4 regions of the Listeria immobilis genome follow, and region 1 is predicted to be linked to each of the others. Evidence: predicted binding sites of a transcription regulator. Region 1 holds the regulator's gene; each other region holds the start of a gene.
What was found. Region 1 encodes LexA, which represses DNA repair genes until DNA is damaged. Its sites were predicted from a motif close to CGAACATATGTTCG; they were not measured.
Positions count from the first base shown of each region.

Region 2: the regulator LexA is predicted to act here: its motif matches at 1,881-1,894, upstream of HCJ45_RS04825 (Y-family DNA polymerase).
Region 3: the regulator LexA is predicted to act here: its motif matches at 1,544-1,557, upstream of uvrB (excinuclease ABC subunit UvrB).
Region 4: the regulator LexA is predicted to act here: its motif matches at 2,444-2,457, upstream of addB (helicase-exonuclease AddAB subunit AddB).

Region 1 covers NZ_JAASUA010000001.1:122,843-127,528, reverse strand. The annotation lists gene tkt (transketolase) at 1-1,417, opposite strand, end outside; gene HCJ45_RS00820 (DUF896 domain-containing protein) at 1,564-1,791, opposite strand; gene yneA (cell division suppressor protein YneA) at 1,889-2,218, opposite strand; gene lexA (transcriptional repressor LexA) at 2,375-2,989, shown strand; gene HCJ45_RS00805 (GNAT family N-acetyltransferase) at 3,021-3,542, shown strand; gene glnA (type I glutamate--ammonia ligase) at 3,631-4,686, opposite strand, start outside.
Region 2 covers NZ_JAASUA010000003.1:2,397-7,082, reverse strand. The annotation lists gene arsA (arsenical pump-driving ATPase) at 1-213, shown strand, start outside; gene arsB (ACR3 family arsenite efflux transporter) at 279-1,364, shown strand; gene arsC (arsenate reductase (thioredoxin)) at 1,361-1,768, shown strand; gene HCJ45_RS04825 (Y-family DNA polymerase) at 1,932-3,272, shown strand; gene HCJ45_RS04820 (hypothetical protein) at 3,306-3,908, shown strand; gene HCJ45_RS04815 (hypothetical protein) at 3,925-4,329, shown strand; gene HCJ45_RS04810 (DUF5960 family protein) at 4,326-4,622, shown strand; gene HCJ45_RS04805 (DUF6262 family protein) at 4,667-4,686, opposite strand, start outside.
Region 3 covers NZ_JAASUA010000007.1:102,180-106,865, forward strand. The annotation lists gene HCJ45_RS10430 (ArsR/SmtB family transcription factor) at 1-39, shown strand, start outside; gene HCJ45_RS10435 (hypothetical protein) at 135-521, shown strand; gene HCJ45_RS10440 (HD domain-containing protein) at 543-1,190, shown strand; gene HCJ45_RS10445 (CsbA family protein) at 1,215-1,454, shown strand; gene uvrB (excinuclease ABC subunit UvrB) at 1,705-3,681, shown strand; gene uvrA (excinuclease ABC subunit UvrA) at 3,689-4,686, shown strand, end outside.
Region 4 covers NZ_JAASUA010000004.1:29,134-33,819, reverse strand. The annotation lists gene addB (helicase-exonuclease AddAB subunit AddB) at 1-2,432, opposite strand, end outside; partial or broken gene HCJ45_RS06750 (IDEAL domain-containing protein) at 2,581-2,935, opposite strand; gene HCJ45_RS06745 (competence protein ComK) at 3,065-3,673, shown strand; gene HCJ45_RS06740 (helix-turn-helix domain-containing protein) at 3,724-4,071, opposite strand; gene HCJ45_RS06735 (PTS fructose transporter subunit IIABC) at 4,175-4,686, opposite strand, start outside.

The DNA.
Region 1 (4,686 bases):
GTGTAGGTCCATCTTCCCCAACCGCAATACTGTCATGTGTCATCACATATGTTACTGGCAAATGTTGTATAGCTGATAAACGAATGGCTGCACGAACATAATCCGAGAAGACGAAGAATGTTCCTCCATACACTTGTAAACCACCATGAAGAGCCATACCATTTAAAGCAGCACCCATTGCAAATTCACGCACACCAAACCAAATATTTCGTTCAGCAGGTGTTGCTTTTGTGAATTCACCATCCGTTTTAATTGTTGTATTATTAGAACCAGCAAGGTCAGCAGAACCACCAAACAGTGTTGGAACTTTTGCAGCTAATGCATTGATTACTTCACCACTTGATGCACGACTAGCTAATGCTTTTGTATCATCATATACTGGTAAATCAGCAGCCCAATCCGCTGGTAATTTATTATTTAAGCTATCTTCTAATTGTTTAGCAAGCTCTGGATATTTTGCTTTATAATCGGCAAATAGTTCATTCCAAGCTGCTTCTGCTTTCTCTCCGCGCTCAGCAATAGTTTCTTTAAAACGTGTAGTTACTTCTTCAGGAACAAAGAATTTTTCTTCGTAATTCCAACCATATGCTTTTTTCGCTGCTAAAATACCTTCTTCACCTAGTGGAGCACCATGCACTTTGCTAGTACCTTCATTAGGAGCACCAAAACCAATAACTGTTTTTACTTCAATCATCGTTGGTTGAGAAGTATTTTGTTTTGCTTTTTCGATTGCTGCTAAAATTTCTGCAGTATCATTTCCATCTTTTACTAGTAAATGTTCCCAACCATATGCTTCAAACCGTTGTTTTACATTTTCAGAGAAAGATTTATCTAAATCACCGTCAAGCGAAATATCATTGGAATCATATAATAATACTAATCTACCTAATTGTTGATGACCTGCATAGGAAGCCGCTTCTGAAGCAACACCTTCCATTAAGTCGCCATCTCCACATAATGCATAAGTATAATGATCTACTACTGGGAAGCCATCTTTATTATATTTGGCTTCTAAGTGACGTTCTGCCATTGCCATACCGACCGCCATTGCAATCCCTTGACCAAGTGGGCCAGTTGTTGCATCTACACCATCCGTATAACGATATTCTGGGTGTCCTGGAGTTTTACTTTCCCATTGACGGAAGTTTTTTAAGTCTTCTAAATCTAATTTAAATCCACTTAAATGTAGTAAACTATATAAAAGCATTGAACCATGTCCAGCAGAAAGTACAAAACGATCACGGTTAAACCAATGAGAATTCTTAGGATTGGTATTTAGTACGCGAGACCATAGTGCATAAGCCATTGGTGCTGCTCCCATAGGTAAGCCTGGATGACCTGAATTTGCTTTTTGAATTGCATCCATTGATAATGTACGAATTGTATTCACTGCTAAAGTATCTGTGTTATCGAACAAATGAAACATCCTCTCTTCAATATAATTTTAACTACTTTTAATAATAAGCCTAAAAAGCAATTAACACAACTAAAAATTGCTTTAAATTGCTTAATTGATTGTTATTTTTGTTCATTTGCGCACTTTTGTTCATTTGGTACTAATTTCTAGTTATTATTCTTTCTCATTTGTTTCACTTTATGCGGCGTTACGTCATTCCCCTTAGGATCAATAATCGTCGTATTTTCAATCGTGCCTTTCATATGAGTTCGAAATGATTTTATATATTCTTTTCTTAACTTCTCTTGTTCCGTTTTTTCAGTAGCAGTTAAGGTTCCTGCTTTTTTCTTTTTTGAAAGTTCATTAATACGGTCTATTTTAGCTTTCTCTAACATAGCGCTTCATCCTTTTCTTTATTATATTAAAAATAAGAAAGCAGCATATCGTCACCACTTTCTTATCATTATATCATATATAAAAGCCAAAACCTGCTCATTGATTTGCTAATTGAATACTTGTATCACTATTTAATAGCTTTGTTTCATGGACTGGAATAACCACTGATTCTCCTGCTTTAATATGCCCGTCCGTTAGATTATTTTCTTTTTCCACCCAAGATACAAAATCCGCTTTTGCCATATCACTTTTTCCGGCATATTGATCTGCTAATGCCCAAAGTGAATCTCCTTCATCTACATTCACTTTTGAATAATCACTGCTACTTCCAACAACCGTACACATCAAAACAATCCCCAAAACTAAACAAGTAATTACAAATATAATAGAAACATAGAATTTATCCCAAAATAATTTTAAAGTCATTAATAATCCCTCCAAAAGAATGTATGTTCGCTTTTCTATATTATAGAACAGTCGTTCGCATATGTCAATAAAAAAAACGAACCTTTGTTTGCATATTGGATTTTCTTTTGCTATACTTGAATTATAAAATAACCATTAAATCAATGAGGTGAAACCATGAAAATATCTAAACGTCAACAAGATATATATGAATTTATAAAGTCCGAAGTAAAAGAAAAAGGCTATCCACCTTCCGTACGTGAAATTGGTGAAGCTGTTGGACTTGCATCTAGCTCAACTGTCCATGGCCATCTTGCTCGTCTTGAAGGCAAAGGATTAATTAGACGTGATCCAACTAAACCTCGTGCAATAGAAATATTGTCCTTAGAAGACGAGGCCGAAACGCCAAATGTGGTTAATATTCCCATTATCGGAAAAGTAACAGCTGGTATGCCTATTACAGCAATCGAAAATATTGATGAGTATTTTCCACTTCCTGAATATATGGCTGCTGGTGAGACAAATGTCTTCATGTTAGAAATTGACGGAGAAAGCATGATTAATGCTGGAATTCTAGACGGAGATAAAGTTATTGTTCGCCAACAAAATTCTGCTATAAATGGAGAAATCGTTGTAGCAATGACAGATGAAAATGAAGCAACCTGCAAACGTTTCTATAAAGAATCTAATCATTTTAGATTGCAACCAGAAAATGATGCATTGGAACCAATCATCCTTAATAATGTAACTATTCTTGGTAAAGTGATTGGTCTATATCGCGATATTCGCTAACAAGTCTTATTTTTGACAGGTGGTGTCTAGGTTGATCTATTTTGAAACGGAACGACTACTTGCAAGAGATTATTTACCAAGCGATTATGCCCCATTTAGTGTGATGAATGCGGATAAAGACGTTATGAAATACTTTCCTTCTATTTTAACGAAAGAAGAAAGTAACGCCTTAATAGCTAGAAATCAAGCAGAGTTAACTTCTTTTGGCTATGGACTATTTGCTATAGAAGAAAAATCTAGCGGTGAATTTATTGGTTTTATTGGTTTTCATAAAACTACTTTCGAAGCCGACTTTACTCCCTGTATTGAAATAGGTTGGCGCTTAAGAAAAAGCTCCTGGAATCAGGGATATGCCACTGAAGGCGCCTTAAGAGCTCTGACATTCGCAAAAGAAGAAACATCCATAGCTGAAATATATAGTTTTACAGCTGCTTTAAATAAGCCTTCCGAACAAGTAATGAAAAAAATCAATTTAACAAAAATAGCTACTTTTGAACATCCAGCGTTAATCGATGGAGATCCGTTAAAGCCACATGTTCTTTATAAAGCATAAGTAAACACCCTGCATATTTTTGTGCAGAGTGTTTTTTCATCCTAAATAAAAATCTCGCCTCCTAAATTAGGAAGCGAGATTTTTAGTATTAATAGATTTCCAGATACTGATCGCGTTCCCACGGATGAACTGCTGTACGGAACATATCGCACTCAATTGTTTTCGCTTCAATAAAGTGTTCGAAAATATGTTCACCTAAACCAGCTCTAATTGTTTCATCTTTTTCAAGTTCAATTAAAGCATGGCCCAAGCTTTCCGGAAGATCATAAATCCCAGTTGCTTCACGTTCTTCTTCATTCATTCCATAAATATTACGATCAACTGGAGCTGGAGGAGTTAGTTCATCTTTAATTCCAGATAAACCAGCTTTTAATAGTACTGCCATCGCTAAATACGGATTAGCGGACGGGTCAACACTACGTAATTCTAAACGGGTACTTAAACCACGAGAACTTGGTACACGTACAAGCGGGCTACGATTTTTACCTGACCAAGCGATATAACATGGTGCTTCGTAACCTGGAACTAAACGTTTAAACGAGTTAATGGTTGGATTAGTAACAGCTGTAAACCCACGAGCATGTTTTAACATACCACCTAAGAAATGATAAGCTGTTTGACTTAATTCAAGTTCGCCGTCTTTATCGAAAAATGCATTGCCTTCTTCGGTAAATAATGACATATTGAAGTGCATTCCTGAACCATTCACGCCAAATAATGGTTTTGGCATAAATGTAGCATGCAAGCCATGTTTACGAGCAATTGTTTTAACAACTAGTTTAAATGTTTGAATACTATCGCAAGCCGTAATAGCATCTTCGTATTTAAAGTCAATTTCATGCTGACCTGGAGCTACTTCATGGTGAGAAGCTTCAATTTCAAAGCCCATTTCTTCTAATTCAAGTACAATATCACGACGACAATTTTCACCTAAATCAGTAGGTGCTAAATCGAAGTAACCACCACTATCATTTAGCTCAAGTGTCGGACGACGATCTTCATCTAATTTGAATAGGAAAAATTCTGGTTCTGGTCCTAAGTTAAATTCAGTAAAACCAAGCTCTTCCATTTCTTTAAGTACACGTTTTAAGTTAGCACGCGGATCTCCTGCAAATGGTGTCATGTCAGGATTATAAATATCACA
Region 2 (4,686 bases), on a different contig from region 1:
TCCATGCGTTTAGATGAAGATTTGGATCGGGCAAAGATTTCCCATACCTGGTGGCTGGTTAACCAAAGCATGTATGCAGCTGATACACAAAATGATGTATTAAAAGCTCGTTCTTTCAATGAATTAGAATGGATTGAAAAAGTTGCGGAGCTTTCCAATGGCAAGTTTGCTGTTGAAGAATGGCAACCAGACTTTAGCCCTGTTGGGGTATAAAATTTTTTGGCCAATACATAGAAAACTATCTATGTATTGGCTGATATTGATGATGGAGGGTTCAAATGGAAAACACAGAGAAACAAGGATTAGGTGTTTTTGAGAAGTATCTAACCTTGTGGGTAGTCATATGTATGGCACTAGGAATTTCAATCGGAAAGTTTTTACCAGTAATTCCCGCAACACTTAGCCAGTTCGAATATTACAACGTTTCTATTCCTACAGCTATCTTAATTTGGTTAATGATTTTCCCAATGATGTTGAAAATCGACTTTGGCAGTATTGTTAACGTGTCAAAAAAGCCCAAAGGATTGATTGTCACTTGCGTAACTAATTGGCTGATAAAGCCATTCACTATGTACGCGATTGCTGCTTTTTTCTTTTATGTAGTGTTTAAAAGTTGGATACCGTTAGACTTGGCAAAAGAATATGTTGCCGGAGCGGTTATTCTAGGAGCCGCCCCATGTACCGCAATGGTCTTTGTTTGGAGTCACCTCACCAAAGGTGATGCTGCCTATACTTTGGTTCAAGTAGCGGTGAATGATCTAATTATCTTAATTTTGTTTGCGCCAATTGTCGCTTTTTTACTAGGTGTTGATAATGTAGTCGTTCCAATGGCAACTTTGCTATTATCCACTGTTCTTTTCGTAGTAGTTCCCTTATTCTTAGGCTTCCTTACTCGCTCATTGATTATTAAAAGGAAAGGCTTAGCTTACTTTGAAACAGTCTTTTTAAAGAAATTTGATTCCGTAACGATCATTGGATTACTGTTGACACTAATCATTATCTTTTCTTTTCAAGGGCAGAAAATATTAGCCAATCCGCTACACATTTTATTGATTGCGATCCCTTTAACAATTCAGACATTACTTATCTTTTCAATTGCTTATGGTTGGGCAAGATTGTGGAAACTCCCCCATTCTATTGCGTCACCTGCCGGAATGATCGGTGCGAGTAATTTCTTTGAATTAGCAGTTGCGGTAGCTATTTCATTATTTGGGCTCCAGTCAGGAGCGACTTTAGCCACAGTAGTGGGTGTACTAGTAGAAGTACCAGTTATGCTTTTATTGGTTAAGATAGCCAATAATACGAAACATTGGTTTCCTAATGATACTGAACAAACAGCACGTCTTAGAGGTGAAAATATATGAAAAAAATCTATTTTCTTTGTACAGGAAACTCTTGTAGAAGTCAGATGGCTGAAGGGTATGCGCATAAGCTCTTACCAAAAAGTCAATTTGAAATTAGAAGTGCCGGAATAGAAACGCACGGTCTGAATCCAAAAGTCGTAAAAGTGATGGCTGAAGACGGGATTGATATTTCTGAACAAACGTCAGATTTGCTTGATATGAGCTATTTTAATAAAGCTGATCTAATCGTCACTCTTTGCGGGGATGCGAAAGATAAATGTCCGGTAATTCCCAAAGGGAAAGAACATTTTCATTGGAACTTATCGGACCCTGCCAAAGCATCCGGTAGTGAGGAAGAGATTTTAGCGCAGTTTAGAAAAACTAGAGACTTAATTAAAAGAAATGTTCTAGCCATAAAAAATTAGTTTCACTTTAAAAGATGCCATTAGCACTAGTCCGTAGCTGCTGGCATCTTTTTTGTGGTGTGAATAACGAGATTTTCTTGACTTAGGGGAGTAAATCAAGGTACTATAATAACGAACATGTGTTCTTTTTGGAGAAAATACTTAGTTTGATAAGGTGATTATGATGAACTTTAACTATGATTTAGAACCCACTGGTGACTATGCCTTTATCGATATGAAATCTTTTTACGCCAGCTGTGAGCTGGTAGCGCGGGGGCGCCACCCCTTAAAGGACCTTTTGGTTGTAATGAGTCAGGCGGATAATACTTCTGGTTTAATTTTGGCCAGCAGTCCGATGGCGAAGAAAGCGTTTGGAATCAGTAATGTCACAAGATCTTGGGAACTACCTACGGTAGAGGAAAATCCAATGATGAAAAAACTTATCGTAGCTCCTCCTAGAATGCGTTATTACATAGTGGAAAACCTAAAAATTCAAAAAATCGTTCGCAAGTACGCAGCGGATGAAGACATTATGTGGTACTCCATCGATGAAGGGGTTGTTGAACTAACCCACAGTTTAAACTACTTTGTACCAGACAAAAGTTTAACTAGGAAAGAAAAACTAAATATTGTCAGCCAAATGATCCAAAAAGATATCTTGAGAGAAACTGGGATTTATTCTACCGTTGGTATGTCAAACAGTAATCCCTTACTTGCTAAACTGGCGCTGGACAACGAGGCTAAAAGCACAGTAAATATGCGGGCTTCTTGGAACTATTCCGATGTAGAAACAAAGGTTTGGGCTATGCCTGAGATTAGCGACTTTTGGGGGATTGGTCACCGTATGAAGCAAAACCTGTATAATATGGGTGTCTCCACAATCTATGATTTGGCTCATGCTACGCCTTACCGATTAAAAGAAAAATTTGGGGTAATCGGTTTGCAGCTGTACCATCATGCCAATGGCATTGATCGGACAAAAATCCAAGAACGCTATGTCCCCAAGTCTGAAAATCTAGGAAACAGTCAAATTTTACCACGATACTACAAGGGTGATGAAATGCCTTTGGTGATTCGGGAAATGGCCGAACAGGTTGCTATTCGTTTGCGCCGCAGACAAGCTAAAACTTCAACGGTCAATTTATCAATTGGTTATTCTAAGGACGAATTAGAGAAAGGATTTAGCCGGCAACTAAAGATTACCCCTACTGATAACACTGACAAGTTAGCTGGACACCTATTGTATTTATTCAATAAATTTTATACCGGCTGTCTAGTTAGAAATATCGGTGTGTCTTATTCAGGACTGCTTTATCATGCAGGAAGCCAACTAAACCTGTTCGAAGAACCGGAAGAACAGATTAAAAATGAGAAGCTGGATCAAATAATGGATCAGATCAGAGAAAAGTATGGCTTTGTCTCAATTGTCCGTGCAAGTTCTACTTTAGAACACGCTAGGAGCTTGAGTCAAGCGAATTTGGTGGGAGGTCATGCTGGCGGTGCCGGTGGTTTGGATGGCTTGTAGTCACTATAAAACTGTAGAAAGAGTACCTAACCTATGAATGAACTACTTTTTATTAAAGAGAACTTCAATGTTGTTTCTATTTCATTTATGAGAAATGGTGAGATTCAGAAAAAACTGTATGATTGGTATTTACCCTATGATTACTTAGGAAAAATCCACCTTCATACGAAAGCCACGATCACTATCAATGGATGGAAAAAGAAAGTCTTCATTGCTAACCTTTCTTATCATCCAAAGGCAAAAATGTTGTACAAACCATTTCCGTTGGTTCCCAGCCAACAACCGAGTTGGCAGATTCAACTCATTTGCCAACTAATGAATTACTATGGGATTAAATACGACCGTGAAAGGATGTTCAAGGGTCTTACTACTATTGAAAATAGACCACTACGTGTTGATGTAGCTTTCCAAAAATCCAATCAGTGGCACATCATTGAGTATCACGGTACACACCATTACTTCAAACGAGGTTGCAGTACAAAGAGATTTCAAAATATCCTAAGAAACATGGAAATCAAGCGGCAGTGGTGTAGGAAAAACAACGTTCGTTATTTGGAAATTCCTTTTTTTAGACAAAATGATATTCAGGAAATGGTAGAAACTTTTTTGGAAACTCCGTTTCCTGAAGAGGTTTAGTGGAGGTGTTTAAAACATGGGAGAATCATTTATGTCTTATCATCCTGATCCACTTATTCGCGACTACGATGATCGAGGAATGGCAAAGTGGATGGGCTTTTATTTAAGTGAACATACCGCAGAAATGGATATTGAAAAAAAGGGAAGAAATACATTTTGGTCTAGGAAACCGAAGATGAGCGAAACGGAAATCTCAGAAATGCTAGAATCCTCTTATACTACCAGAGATGTTGTTGAAATTCAGCTTAGCGAGCTGAATACTGAAGGAAATGCTTATGCAGATATTATCGGAGTTGTCGAAGGTTTCAGGGACACAAGTATTTTTGTCTCACATCCAGATACTGGAATTCAAGTTATTCCCAGTAATTCAATCAATCATATTCGTATGATCAATCCAAATAAGTGGAGTGATCTTTCATGACGTTGAATGTGGAAGGTGCTGAATTTGACTACCATACTGAAAACTCAGAAAAATTGACAAAAGACTTTTTGAACTTCGTTCTGATAGATGTGCCTTTTTTTGCATTACAAGACGAACTGCTCTATTTGATGAATAAGAGAAATATTACCCGGTTTAGGATACCTAGCTATATGACAGTAGACAGTAAAGACCATATTTTTTACTTTCAACTTAGAACAGTAGAAGGAAACGATCTTTTAAGGATATACCGATACCTTGGAATGGACTTGGAAAAGAAAGGGTTGAACTCGTAACAGCACATTTTTCAATGCTGCGAGTTCAACCCTTTTAAATTGATTTAGTCAGTATTTTCAAAAA
Region 3 (4,686 bases), on a different contig from region 1:
CTATTAACTCAAGCAGTTCGTCACGTGCATCATCGTTAATGCAAAACACTCAGGTGCGTTATGGGTGTTTTTTATGCCAAATAAAGAGCAATTATGGTAAAGTAAGTAACAAATAAGAACATGGAGGAAATATTTTGAAGAAATTAACACCAATGCAAAAATTTATTGTTATTTCAGGGATTATCGTGATGATTATTATTTCCATTTTAGCAATTGTCTGGAATAGTAATCTTACTGTTGTTATTGTTTTGTCAGTAGTTCAATTTATTATTATTCAATTTGTTTGTTACGTAGGAATTTATGCACAAATGAAAGTTGGAACTGCACGCGGAACAAAACTTTTTAGTTGGGGGATTTTAACAACATTGTTATTTTCAGCCATCATTTTTATTTTTGCTACAGATAATTTTAGAACCTATTCAGCAGCAATGATTGCTTTAATTGGTTATTGTGCAGCGCTTATGATGCGTGAAATAGAAAATACGAATCCTGCAAATAAAAAGCAAAAGCGGGAGGAATAGAACGAAGAATGGAGGGATTATATGGGAATTCACCAATATTTCCAAAGTTTATCTGATTTAGAAAACATTTATCGTTGTCCGGGGAAATTTAAATATCAAGAACACTCAGTTGCTGAACATTCATATAAAGTGACTTCTATCGCCCAGTTTTTTGGAGCAGTGGAAGAGAGCGCTGGTAACGAAGTGAACTGGCGCGCATTATACGAAAAAGCATTAAATCATGATTATTCCGAATTATTCATTGGTGATATTAAAACTCCAGTAAAATATGCAACAACAGAATTACGTGAAATGCTTTCAGAAGTAGAAGAAAGTATGACAAAAAACTTTATTGAGCGGGAAATTCCTGAAACCTTTCAACCGATTTATCGGCATTTATTAAAAGAAGGAAAAGACAGCACGTTAGAAGGAAAAATCTTAGCAATCTCTGATAAAGTCGATTTATTATATGAATCTTTTGGCGAAATTCAAAAAGGAAATCCAGAAAATATTTTTGTGGAAATTTATAGTGAAGCATTAGCAACCATTTATGAGTATCGCGAAATGGAGAGCGTTAAATACTTTTTACGAGAAATTTTACCAGATATGCTTGCAGAAAAAGGAATTGAAAAAACAGAATTACCGCAGTTAACGACTGAAATAACAACAAAAGCATTGCGTGATGCATAAAATAAGAAAGAGGGGGGATTTAAGATGGATCAAATTATATCTGCGCTTATTTTCCCTTGTTTGCTCGTTATTCTTTTTGCTATAATTACTTATAATCGCTATGTAGCACTATTGCTTATGATAATTTTAATTGCTGCATCTGCAAAATTAGGTTATACGAGTTCCTATTGGTTAATTGTGATTGATGCTTTCTCGATGACAATTGGCTTTATACTTGCTACCTATATGCTAAACCGTTTAAAGAAGCGAGGCAGCGATTTTTAAAAAGCAAATAGATAGGTAGAAAAGCAAAAAAATGATAAAATAAAGAAAAGCGTAATCAACAGGTTGCGTTTTTTCTTTTAAAATAAATACGAAAATACGTTCGGTTTTTGCTAGGCTTATTAAAATATTTATGATAAAATAGATACATTAACGGATCTGAAAAAATCCGCTTTTTGCTTTGCGGGACTTTTCGTAAATGCAGTTTTTCAGAAGTCAAGATCGGACCAATATAAGATGGGGGGATTCCGAAGTGAAGGATAAATTTGAGTTAGTTTCTAAGTACAGTCCACAAGGAGATCAACCTAGGGCAATCGAACAATTAGTAACAGGCTTAAGAAAGGGCTTGAAACATCAAACTTTACTTGGGGCTACCGGTACAGGGAAAACATTTACTGTATCAAATGTGATTCAAGAAGTAAATAAGCCAACTCTTGTTATGGCTCACAATAAAACTTTAGCAGGGCAATTATACAGCGAATTTAAAGAGTTTTTTCCAAATAATGCAGTAGAATATTTTGTTAGTTATTATGATTATTACCAACCAGAAGCATACGTTCCACAGAGTGACACATATATCGAAAAAGATGCGAGTATCAATGACGAAATAGATAAGCTTCGTCACTCAGCAACTGCTGCGCTTTTTGAAAGACGAGATGTTATTATTATCGCCAGTGTATCTTGTATTTATGGTTTAGGTTCACCTATTGAGTATGGAGAAATGCTTGTTTCACTGCGAGTAGGTATGGAAATTAGTCGTGATCAACTACTTCGAAAACTAGTAGATATTCAGTATGATCGAAATGACATAGATTTTCAGCGCGGGCGTTTCCGTGTGCGCGGGGATGTGGTGGAAATCTTCCCAGCATCACGAGATGAACATTGTATGAGAGTAGAATTTTTTGGCGACGAAATTGAACGCATTAGAGAAGTAGATGCATTAACAGGCGAAATTATTGGAGAAAGAGAACATGTTTCCATTTTCCCTGCGTCTCACTTTGTTACACGACCAGATATTATGAAAAAAGCGATTGTAAATATAAAAGCAGAATTAGAAGAACGCTTAAAAGTTTTGCGAGCAGACAACAAACTACTCGAAGCGCAACGACTGGAACAGCGCACTAATTATGATTTAGAGATGATGGAAGAAATGGGCTATTGCTCAGGAATTGAAAATTATTCTCGCCATTTATCACTTCGACCTGCCGGAGTTACACCATATACGTTACTTGATTATTTCCCAGATGATTTCCAAATGGTAATTGATGAATCGCATGTAACAATGCCACAAATTCGCGGGATGTTTAATGGTGACCAAGCGAGAAAACAAATGTTAGTAGATCACGGTTTTAGACTTCCGAGTGCGCTAGATAACCGTCCCCTTCGATTAGAAGAATTTGAAAAGCATATTAATCAAATTATGTTTATCTCTGCCACACCAGGTCCATACGAACTAGAAAAAAATCCAGATGTTATTGAGCAAATCATTCGACCAACAGGATTGCTAGACCCAATAGTTGAAATTCGTCCAATTCAAGGACAAATTGATGATTTATTGGATGAAATTAATGATCGAGTAGAAAAAAATGAACGCGTGCTGATTACCACTTTAACAAAGAAAATGTCCGAGGATTTAACCAACTACCTAAAAGAAGCAGGAGTTAAAGTCCAATATCTTCATTCAGAAGTAAAAACATTAGAACGAATTGAAATTATTCGTGATTTACGACTAGGTGTTTACGATGTTATAGTCGGAATTAATTTGCTTCGTGAAGGAATTGATTTACCAGAAGTATCTCTGGTTGCCATTTTAGATGCTGACAAGGAAGGCTTTCTCCGTTCAGAACGTTCACTAATTCAAACTATGGGGCGTGCTGCACGTAACGAAAATGGTCGTGTAATCATGTATGCAGACAAAATGACAGATTCCATGCGAAATTCTATTAGCGAAACAGAACGACGCCGTGGAATCCAAATAGAATACAATGAAAAACATGGTATTACCCCAATGACCATCAAAAAAGAAATCCGTGGTATTATAGCAGCAACATCTGCCGCAGATGAAAGAGAAGCAATAAAACAACATGATTTAAGTAAAATGTCTAAGAAAGAACGCGATGTCTTCATTGAAGGTATGGAACATGAAATGAAAGAAGCAGCCAAAGCACTTGATTTTGAACGCGCTGCTGAATTGCGTGATGCTTTACTGGAAATAAAAGCGGAAGGATGAAGCAAAATTGAATAAAGATAAAATAGTAATTCAGGGTGCGAGAGCCCACAACTTAAAAAACATTGATATAGAAATCCCAAGAGATAAGTTAGTTGTTATGACTGGCTTATCTGGATCAGGAAAATCTTCGCTAGCTTTTGATACCATTTACGCGGAGGGACAAAGACGTTATGTGGAATCATTATCTGCTTATGCACGACAATTTTTAGGGCAGATGGATAAACCAGATGTGGATTTAATTGAAGGTCTTAGTCCGGCAATTTCTATTGATCAAAAAACAACAAGTCGTAATCCACGTTCTACAGTTGGGACAGTGACAGAAATTCATGACTATTTACGACTATTATTTGCACGCGTGGGACATCCAATTTGTCCTAATCATGGTATTGAAATCACATCGCAGACAATTGAACAAATGGTGGATCGTGTGCTGGAATATCCTGAAAAAACACGCATTCAAATTATGGCACCAATCGTTTCCGGAAAAAAAGGAACACATAAAAAAACAATAGAAGAAATAAAAAAAGAAGGCTATGTAAGAATTCGCGTTGATGGTGAAATATACGATATCAATGATGAAATCGAAATAGAGAAAAATAAAAAGCATTCTATCGAAATTATTATTGACCGAATTGTTATTAAAGAAGGAATTAACACTCGCTTATATGATTCCATTGAAGCGGCTCTTCGCTTAGCAGATGGTTATGCGGTTGTAGATATTATGGGCGAAAAAGAACTACTATTTAGTGAGCATTATGCCTGCCCATATTGTGGTTTTTCAGTAGGTGAATTAGAGCCAAGAATGTTCTCTTTTAACAGTCCTTTTGGTGCTTGTCCGACTTGTGATGGGTTAGGAACAAAGTTAGAAGTAGATGTGGATACCGTGATTCCTGATAGAAGCTTATCACTTAACGAAGGAGCAATTATTCCTTGGCGTCCAATCAGTTCTCAATATTATCCACAAATGCTAGCTTCAGCATGTAAAGAATTTGGTATTGATATGGA
Region 4 (4,686 bases), on a different contig from region 1:
TGAGCTCGTTCTTCTAATTTTAAGCCATATTGAGCAAAATGCTGAAATTCACAACTAAAAAACTTCTCCATTCTAGAGACACTTGCATGGATACTATCTCCAAATAAACCTTTTGCAGTCGTTTCTTGCAATGATGCCGTTTTATTTTCATAATATAAACTTGATAATACTTGTTTTGCAGTTGTAGATTCCTTCTTGTCCTTAAAATAACTATTGTATGCATCCCACCAAACATTTGAAATGGGATAGCCACGTTTATACATTTGTAGTTGGCTTGTAAGCAATCCTAATGTGGCTTGTTTTGATCGAATATAACTGCTTTGTTCTTCATCATTTAATAAACTTGGATCTGTTAAATATACAGCTTCACTCAAGTTTTTAAGTTGTCCCTTTATTTTGCGAAGATAATTAGATTCGCTTAATACTTTTCCTTCCTCGTCAGCTGCCGGATAGCTAAGAAACAACTTATCACTTGGCAAACTAATTACTTTATAAGCTAATAAATCTTCCTCCCCAATATTATTTTTAGCGGATGGTTTTAAATTACTCTTTTGTTCTCTCAAAAAATCTCTATCTTGATCCGACAGAATTCCTTTGTCTTTTTGACGAAGTGGCATCACACCATCATTCATTCCAATCGCAAAAATAACTTTCATATCTAGCAACATAGCATTTTCCATATCAGATAAAACTACTTGATCTAGTGCTGGTGGTAATAGTGAAAATTCTAGTGCATCAAGTCCTGTAACAACTATTTCTATAAAGCTTGGTAAGTCAAGAGATTCTTCTCCCAAAACCTCGACAAACTCATCCAAAAGTGATGAAACAGAATTCCACGCTTGTTCATGTTCTCGCGCAAGTTCCAAATAACCACTAGCTTCTGCCACTCTTCTCCATGCCTCTAAATGCTCTACAACTTGGACTTGCTCTATATAATGGTATAGTGCTAATGCAAATTCTTGTCCTGTTTTCGCTTTAGTTAAATTTACTTCTAATGTTGAGAGTGGTATTAAAATACGATTTCGCATTTCATTAATAATATTTTGTGTGCTTAACTCTTCATCTGTTTGAGGCAAAACGTTGGTAGAAAGACCCCGGATTTTCCGATAAACCCAGTCACCTTCTTTTTCCCATTTCCATTTATTTTGAATTCCATTTTCGAGTACATAGTTTTCCAGAATATCTGATTTTCGGCGCATATCTGCTGCATCTTCCGTAACATCAAAGAAGAATTCTGTTTTTACTGCTTGGAAAATCGGCTCATATTTCCAATTAAACTGGATTGCATCTAGGCTGGAGCGAATAAACTCAATAAATGGGTGTTTAGCCATCACACGCTTCTTATCTATAAATATAGGAATATCATATGATTGCATTACTGTTTCAGCTAAAACATCATAGTCTCCTAGATTTCTGGTTAAAATTGCAATATCTTTATACCTGTAACCATTTGAGGTGAGCTTCCGAATTTCACGCGCGATTCCTTCTAATTCAGATCGTCTATTATTAGCTTGATGGATGTTTAAATTGGTTACTTTTCCTTCAAAAGCCGCAAATTTATTTTGACCCCAAGTATTAGCTAAAAACTCTAGCGAAGGCGTCCTAGCTCGCTTATTTTCACTCAGCAACTTAGCTTCTTCCACATCAATATTATTTAATTTAGCTATTTCTAATAAAGCAAGATACATTTCTGTACTCGCTTTAAACATACTATACTCTTCCAACCCTTCTCGAATATTAGGGACATTCAATGTAAGTGAAACAGTCACTTTATCGCATTTTTGCATTAATTTTTCTATAACAGCCAATTCCTGCTTAGAAAATGAATTAAATCCATCAATAATTATCTCTGTATTATTTAAATACTCACTCTCCATAATTTTTTCAGCTAAAAGGCGCAAGTAATCTTCATTTTCAAGAAATTTACCAGCTAAGAGCTCTTCATATTTTTGGTAGATAAGTGAAATATCATGCACTTTATTTGTTATACTCGTTGGTAATGTTCTTGCGCTATCTTCTAAATCATGCATTGAAATTTTTTCTTGCTTCATTTCTTTGAATAAATTGGCCAGCTCTGAATAAAAACCTTTTCTAGAAGTAGCTTTGGAGAAAACTTTTAACTCTTCTTTTTTTTCCAAAGCAGCTTTTCGAATAACCATTTCAATACCAGTCTTACTAAGAAAAGTTTTAGATAATCCACCTGTTTCTTGAAGGATTTTCCATGCTAGCCTACTGAAACTAAAAATTTGTGTGCCCATCATTCCCGCGAGATTTTCTTTATTTAAAAAATTGGTTTCCATTTGGAAAGTCATTTGATCCGGAACAATAAATATATATGTTTTCGAATTTTTTCTTATTTTTGCTCCAACTTCATTCATTAGATATGTTGTTTTACCTGTTCCTGATCTTCCTGCAATTATTTGAAATGTCATACCCTCACCACCGAACATATGTTTTTATTTAGTTTACCACATTTACGCTATCTGTACAGAACTTTTTTCAAAGGATTTTTTCTATGAAAATTTAAAAAACAGCTCAAAAAAACTAAGATAGCACTACTATCTTAGTTTTTCATATATTCTACTCAAAAGCCAGCATTTCCTGTTGGATTTTATTCATTTTTTCTGTAAGTTGGATGAATTTCGCTTCGTTCCTATTATCGAGAGCTTTATCAATTTCAGCTCTAAGTTGTTCTAATTTTCTCTCTTCTAGGAGCATCGTCAGGAAGCATTCAATAAATACATTTGTTAATTCTTTTTCCCCTTTAAGGACGCCCACCTGATTCATCAATGAATTAGAAAAATCACGCATTTCCACGACTACCACTCCTTCACTTATATTTATTACAATTAAAAAACTGTAATATGGCAAGAAAAAACAGAAAACAGCTAGAAAATACAACTTTACGAAAATCTAATGACTTGTAAATTACCATGTGCTATAATGACAAAAAATAAACTCATAACTAACTTTGATGCTTAGTTGTTACTTAAAATTATTATTTTTGATGGTAATTTTAGGTTTCTTCTTAGACATAAATACAAACATAGGAGAGTTGAATGAAATGAAAAAAGAACCAATTAGTACTCAGTTTTATGAAGTAAACCCGCACACGATGATTATTTTTCCGAAAAAATCAGGAAGTACAGTCTATTCAGAAATTTATGAAGTTGATTCATACTATACTTCTAAATTTACCCCTTTTGAGCTAATTAAAACCAGTTGTAATTTTTTCGGTTCTAGCTATGATGGTCGTAAGGAGGGAACAAAGCATCTGATTGGTGTTACTCATAAGCCACCTATCATTGTTGACCCTGTAACGTCCACATATGCATTTCCAACTGCCTCGCCTACTACCTCAGAGTGCATTTGGATTTTCCCGCAACATATTAAAGAATACCAAACAGTAGGCTATAATCACACTTTAATTAGATTTTCTAATCAACAAACTTTTGAAATTGATATGTCGTTAGCCTCTTTTAATAATCAAATTGCTAGAACTTCCATGCTACATATGAAATTTTCTCAAAAAATGCGTATGATGGAGAGCAATTTCCCTTCGATGAATATGTTTTTCCCACCTGCCACGCTTGCAGCTGAAACAAGACGTTATTACAATACAATGATTTTGGAAAATGATGACCCTACTAACTCAGACAAGCCTAAAAATTAATTAAAGAAAAACCAGATATACAAAACTACTTGTATATCTGGTTTCCTCTATTATTTCTTATTTTCAATCGCATCTGCAATTCGTTTTAACATTAATAATTCTTCTTCTGAATATGTATATGGCAACTCTAAATACCATTTCTCTAGTTCTGGATTACCAATTAGAGGAAAGGCGTTCACTGAATTTTTTTCTCGTAATCCCGCTACATCATCTAATAAGAAATCTGTTGTTGTTCCGAGTGTTTCCGCTAATTTTGCCAAAATAAAGATTGGCGGTCGGTGGTTATCATTCTCATATTTACTAATGGTTGATGCAGTTGTACCAATTTTTGCTGCCAATTGCTTTTGGGTTAATCTATTTTTCTTTCGTAAATGAATTAACTTTTCTCCAAATTCCAATATGCCCACCTCTCTTCATTTCTATTATAGCAATTTTTCGGAAAGAATTCGAGAAAACAAAAAAGAAATCGTCTTTTTTGTTTCAAAAGACGATTCCCCAATTTTATACAGTTGGTTTCTTTCGTAAAAATCCAATTAAGGCTGCACTTATTAAGGTTCCAATAACAATTGCAATAATATAGAACCATGGTTGAGACACTAAGAAAATAACGAACACTCCACCATGTGGTGCTAATACTTTAATATTTAGGAACATAACGATTGCGCCTGTAATTGCACTTCCAGCAATAAAACTCGGAATCATTCGAAGTGGATCTGCTGCCGCAAAAGGAATGGCACCTTCTGTAATAAATGATGCTCCTAGAATAGAGTTTGTCAATCCCGCATCACGTTCTTGCGCTGTAAATTTATTTTTAAAGACCCTAGTTGCGACAAAAGTAGCAAGCGGTGGAACCATCCCTGCCGCCATTGTAGCTGCCATAATTGCACTTCCGCCAGTTGCTACACTTGCAGCTAAAGTTCCTGTTGCAAAGATATAAGCGGCTTTATTGATTGGGCCACCTAAGTCTGCCGCCATCATCGCCCCAAGTAACAAGCCTAAAATAACAGCATTTG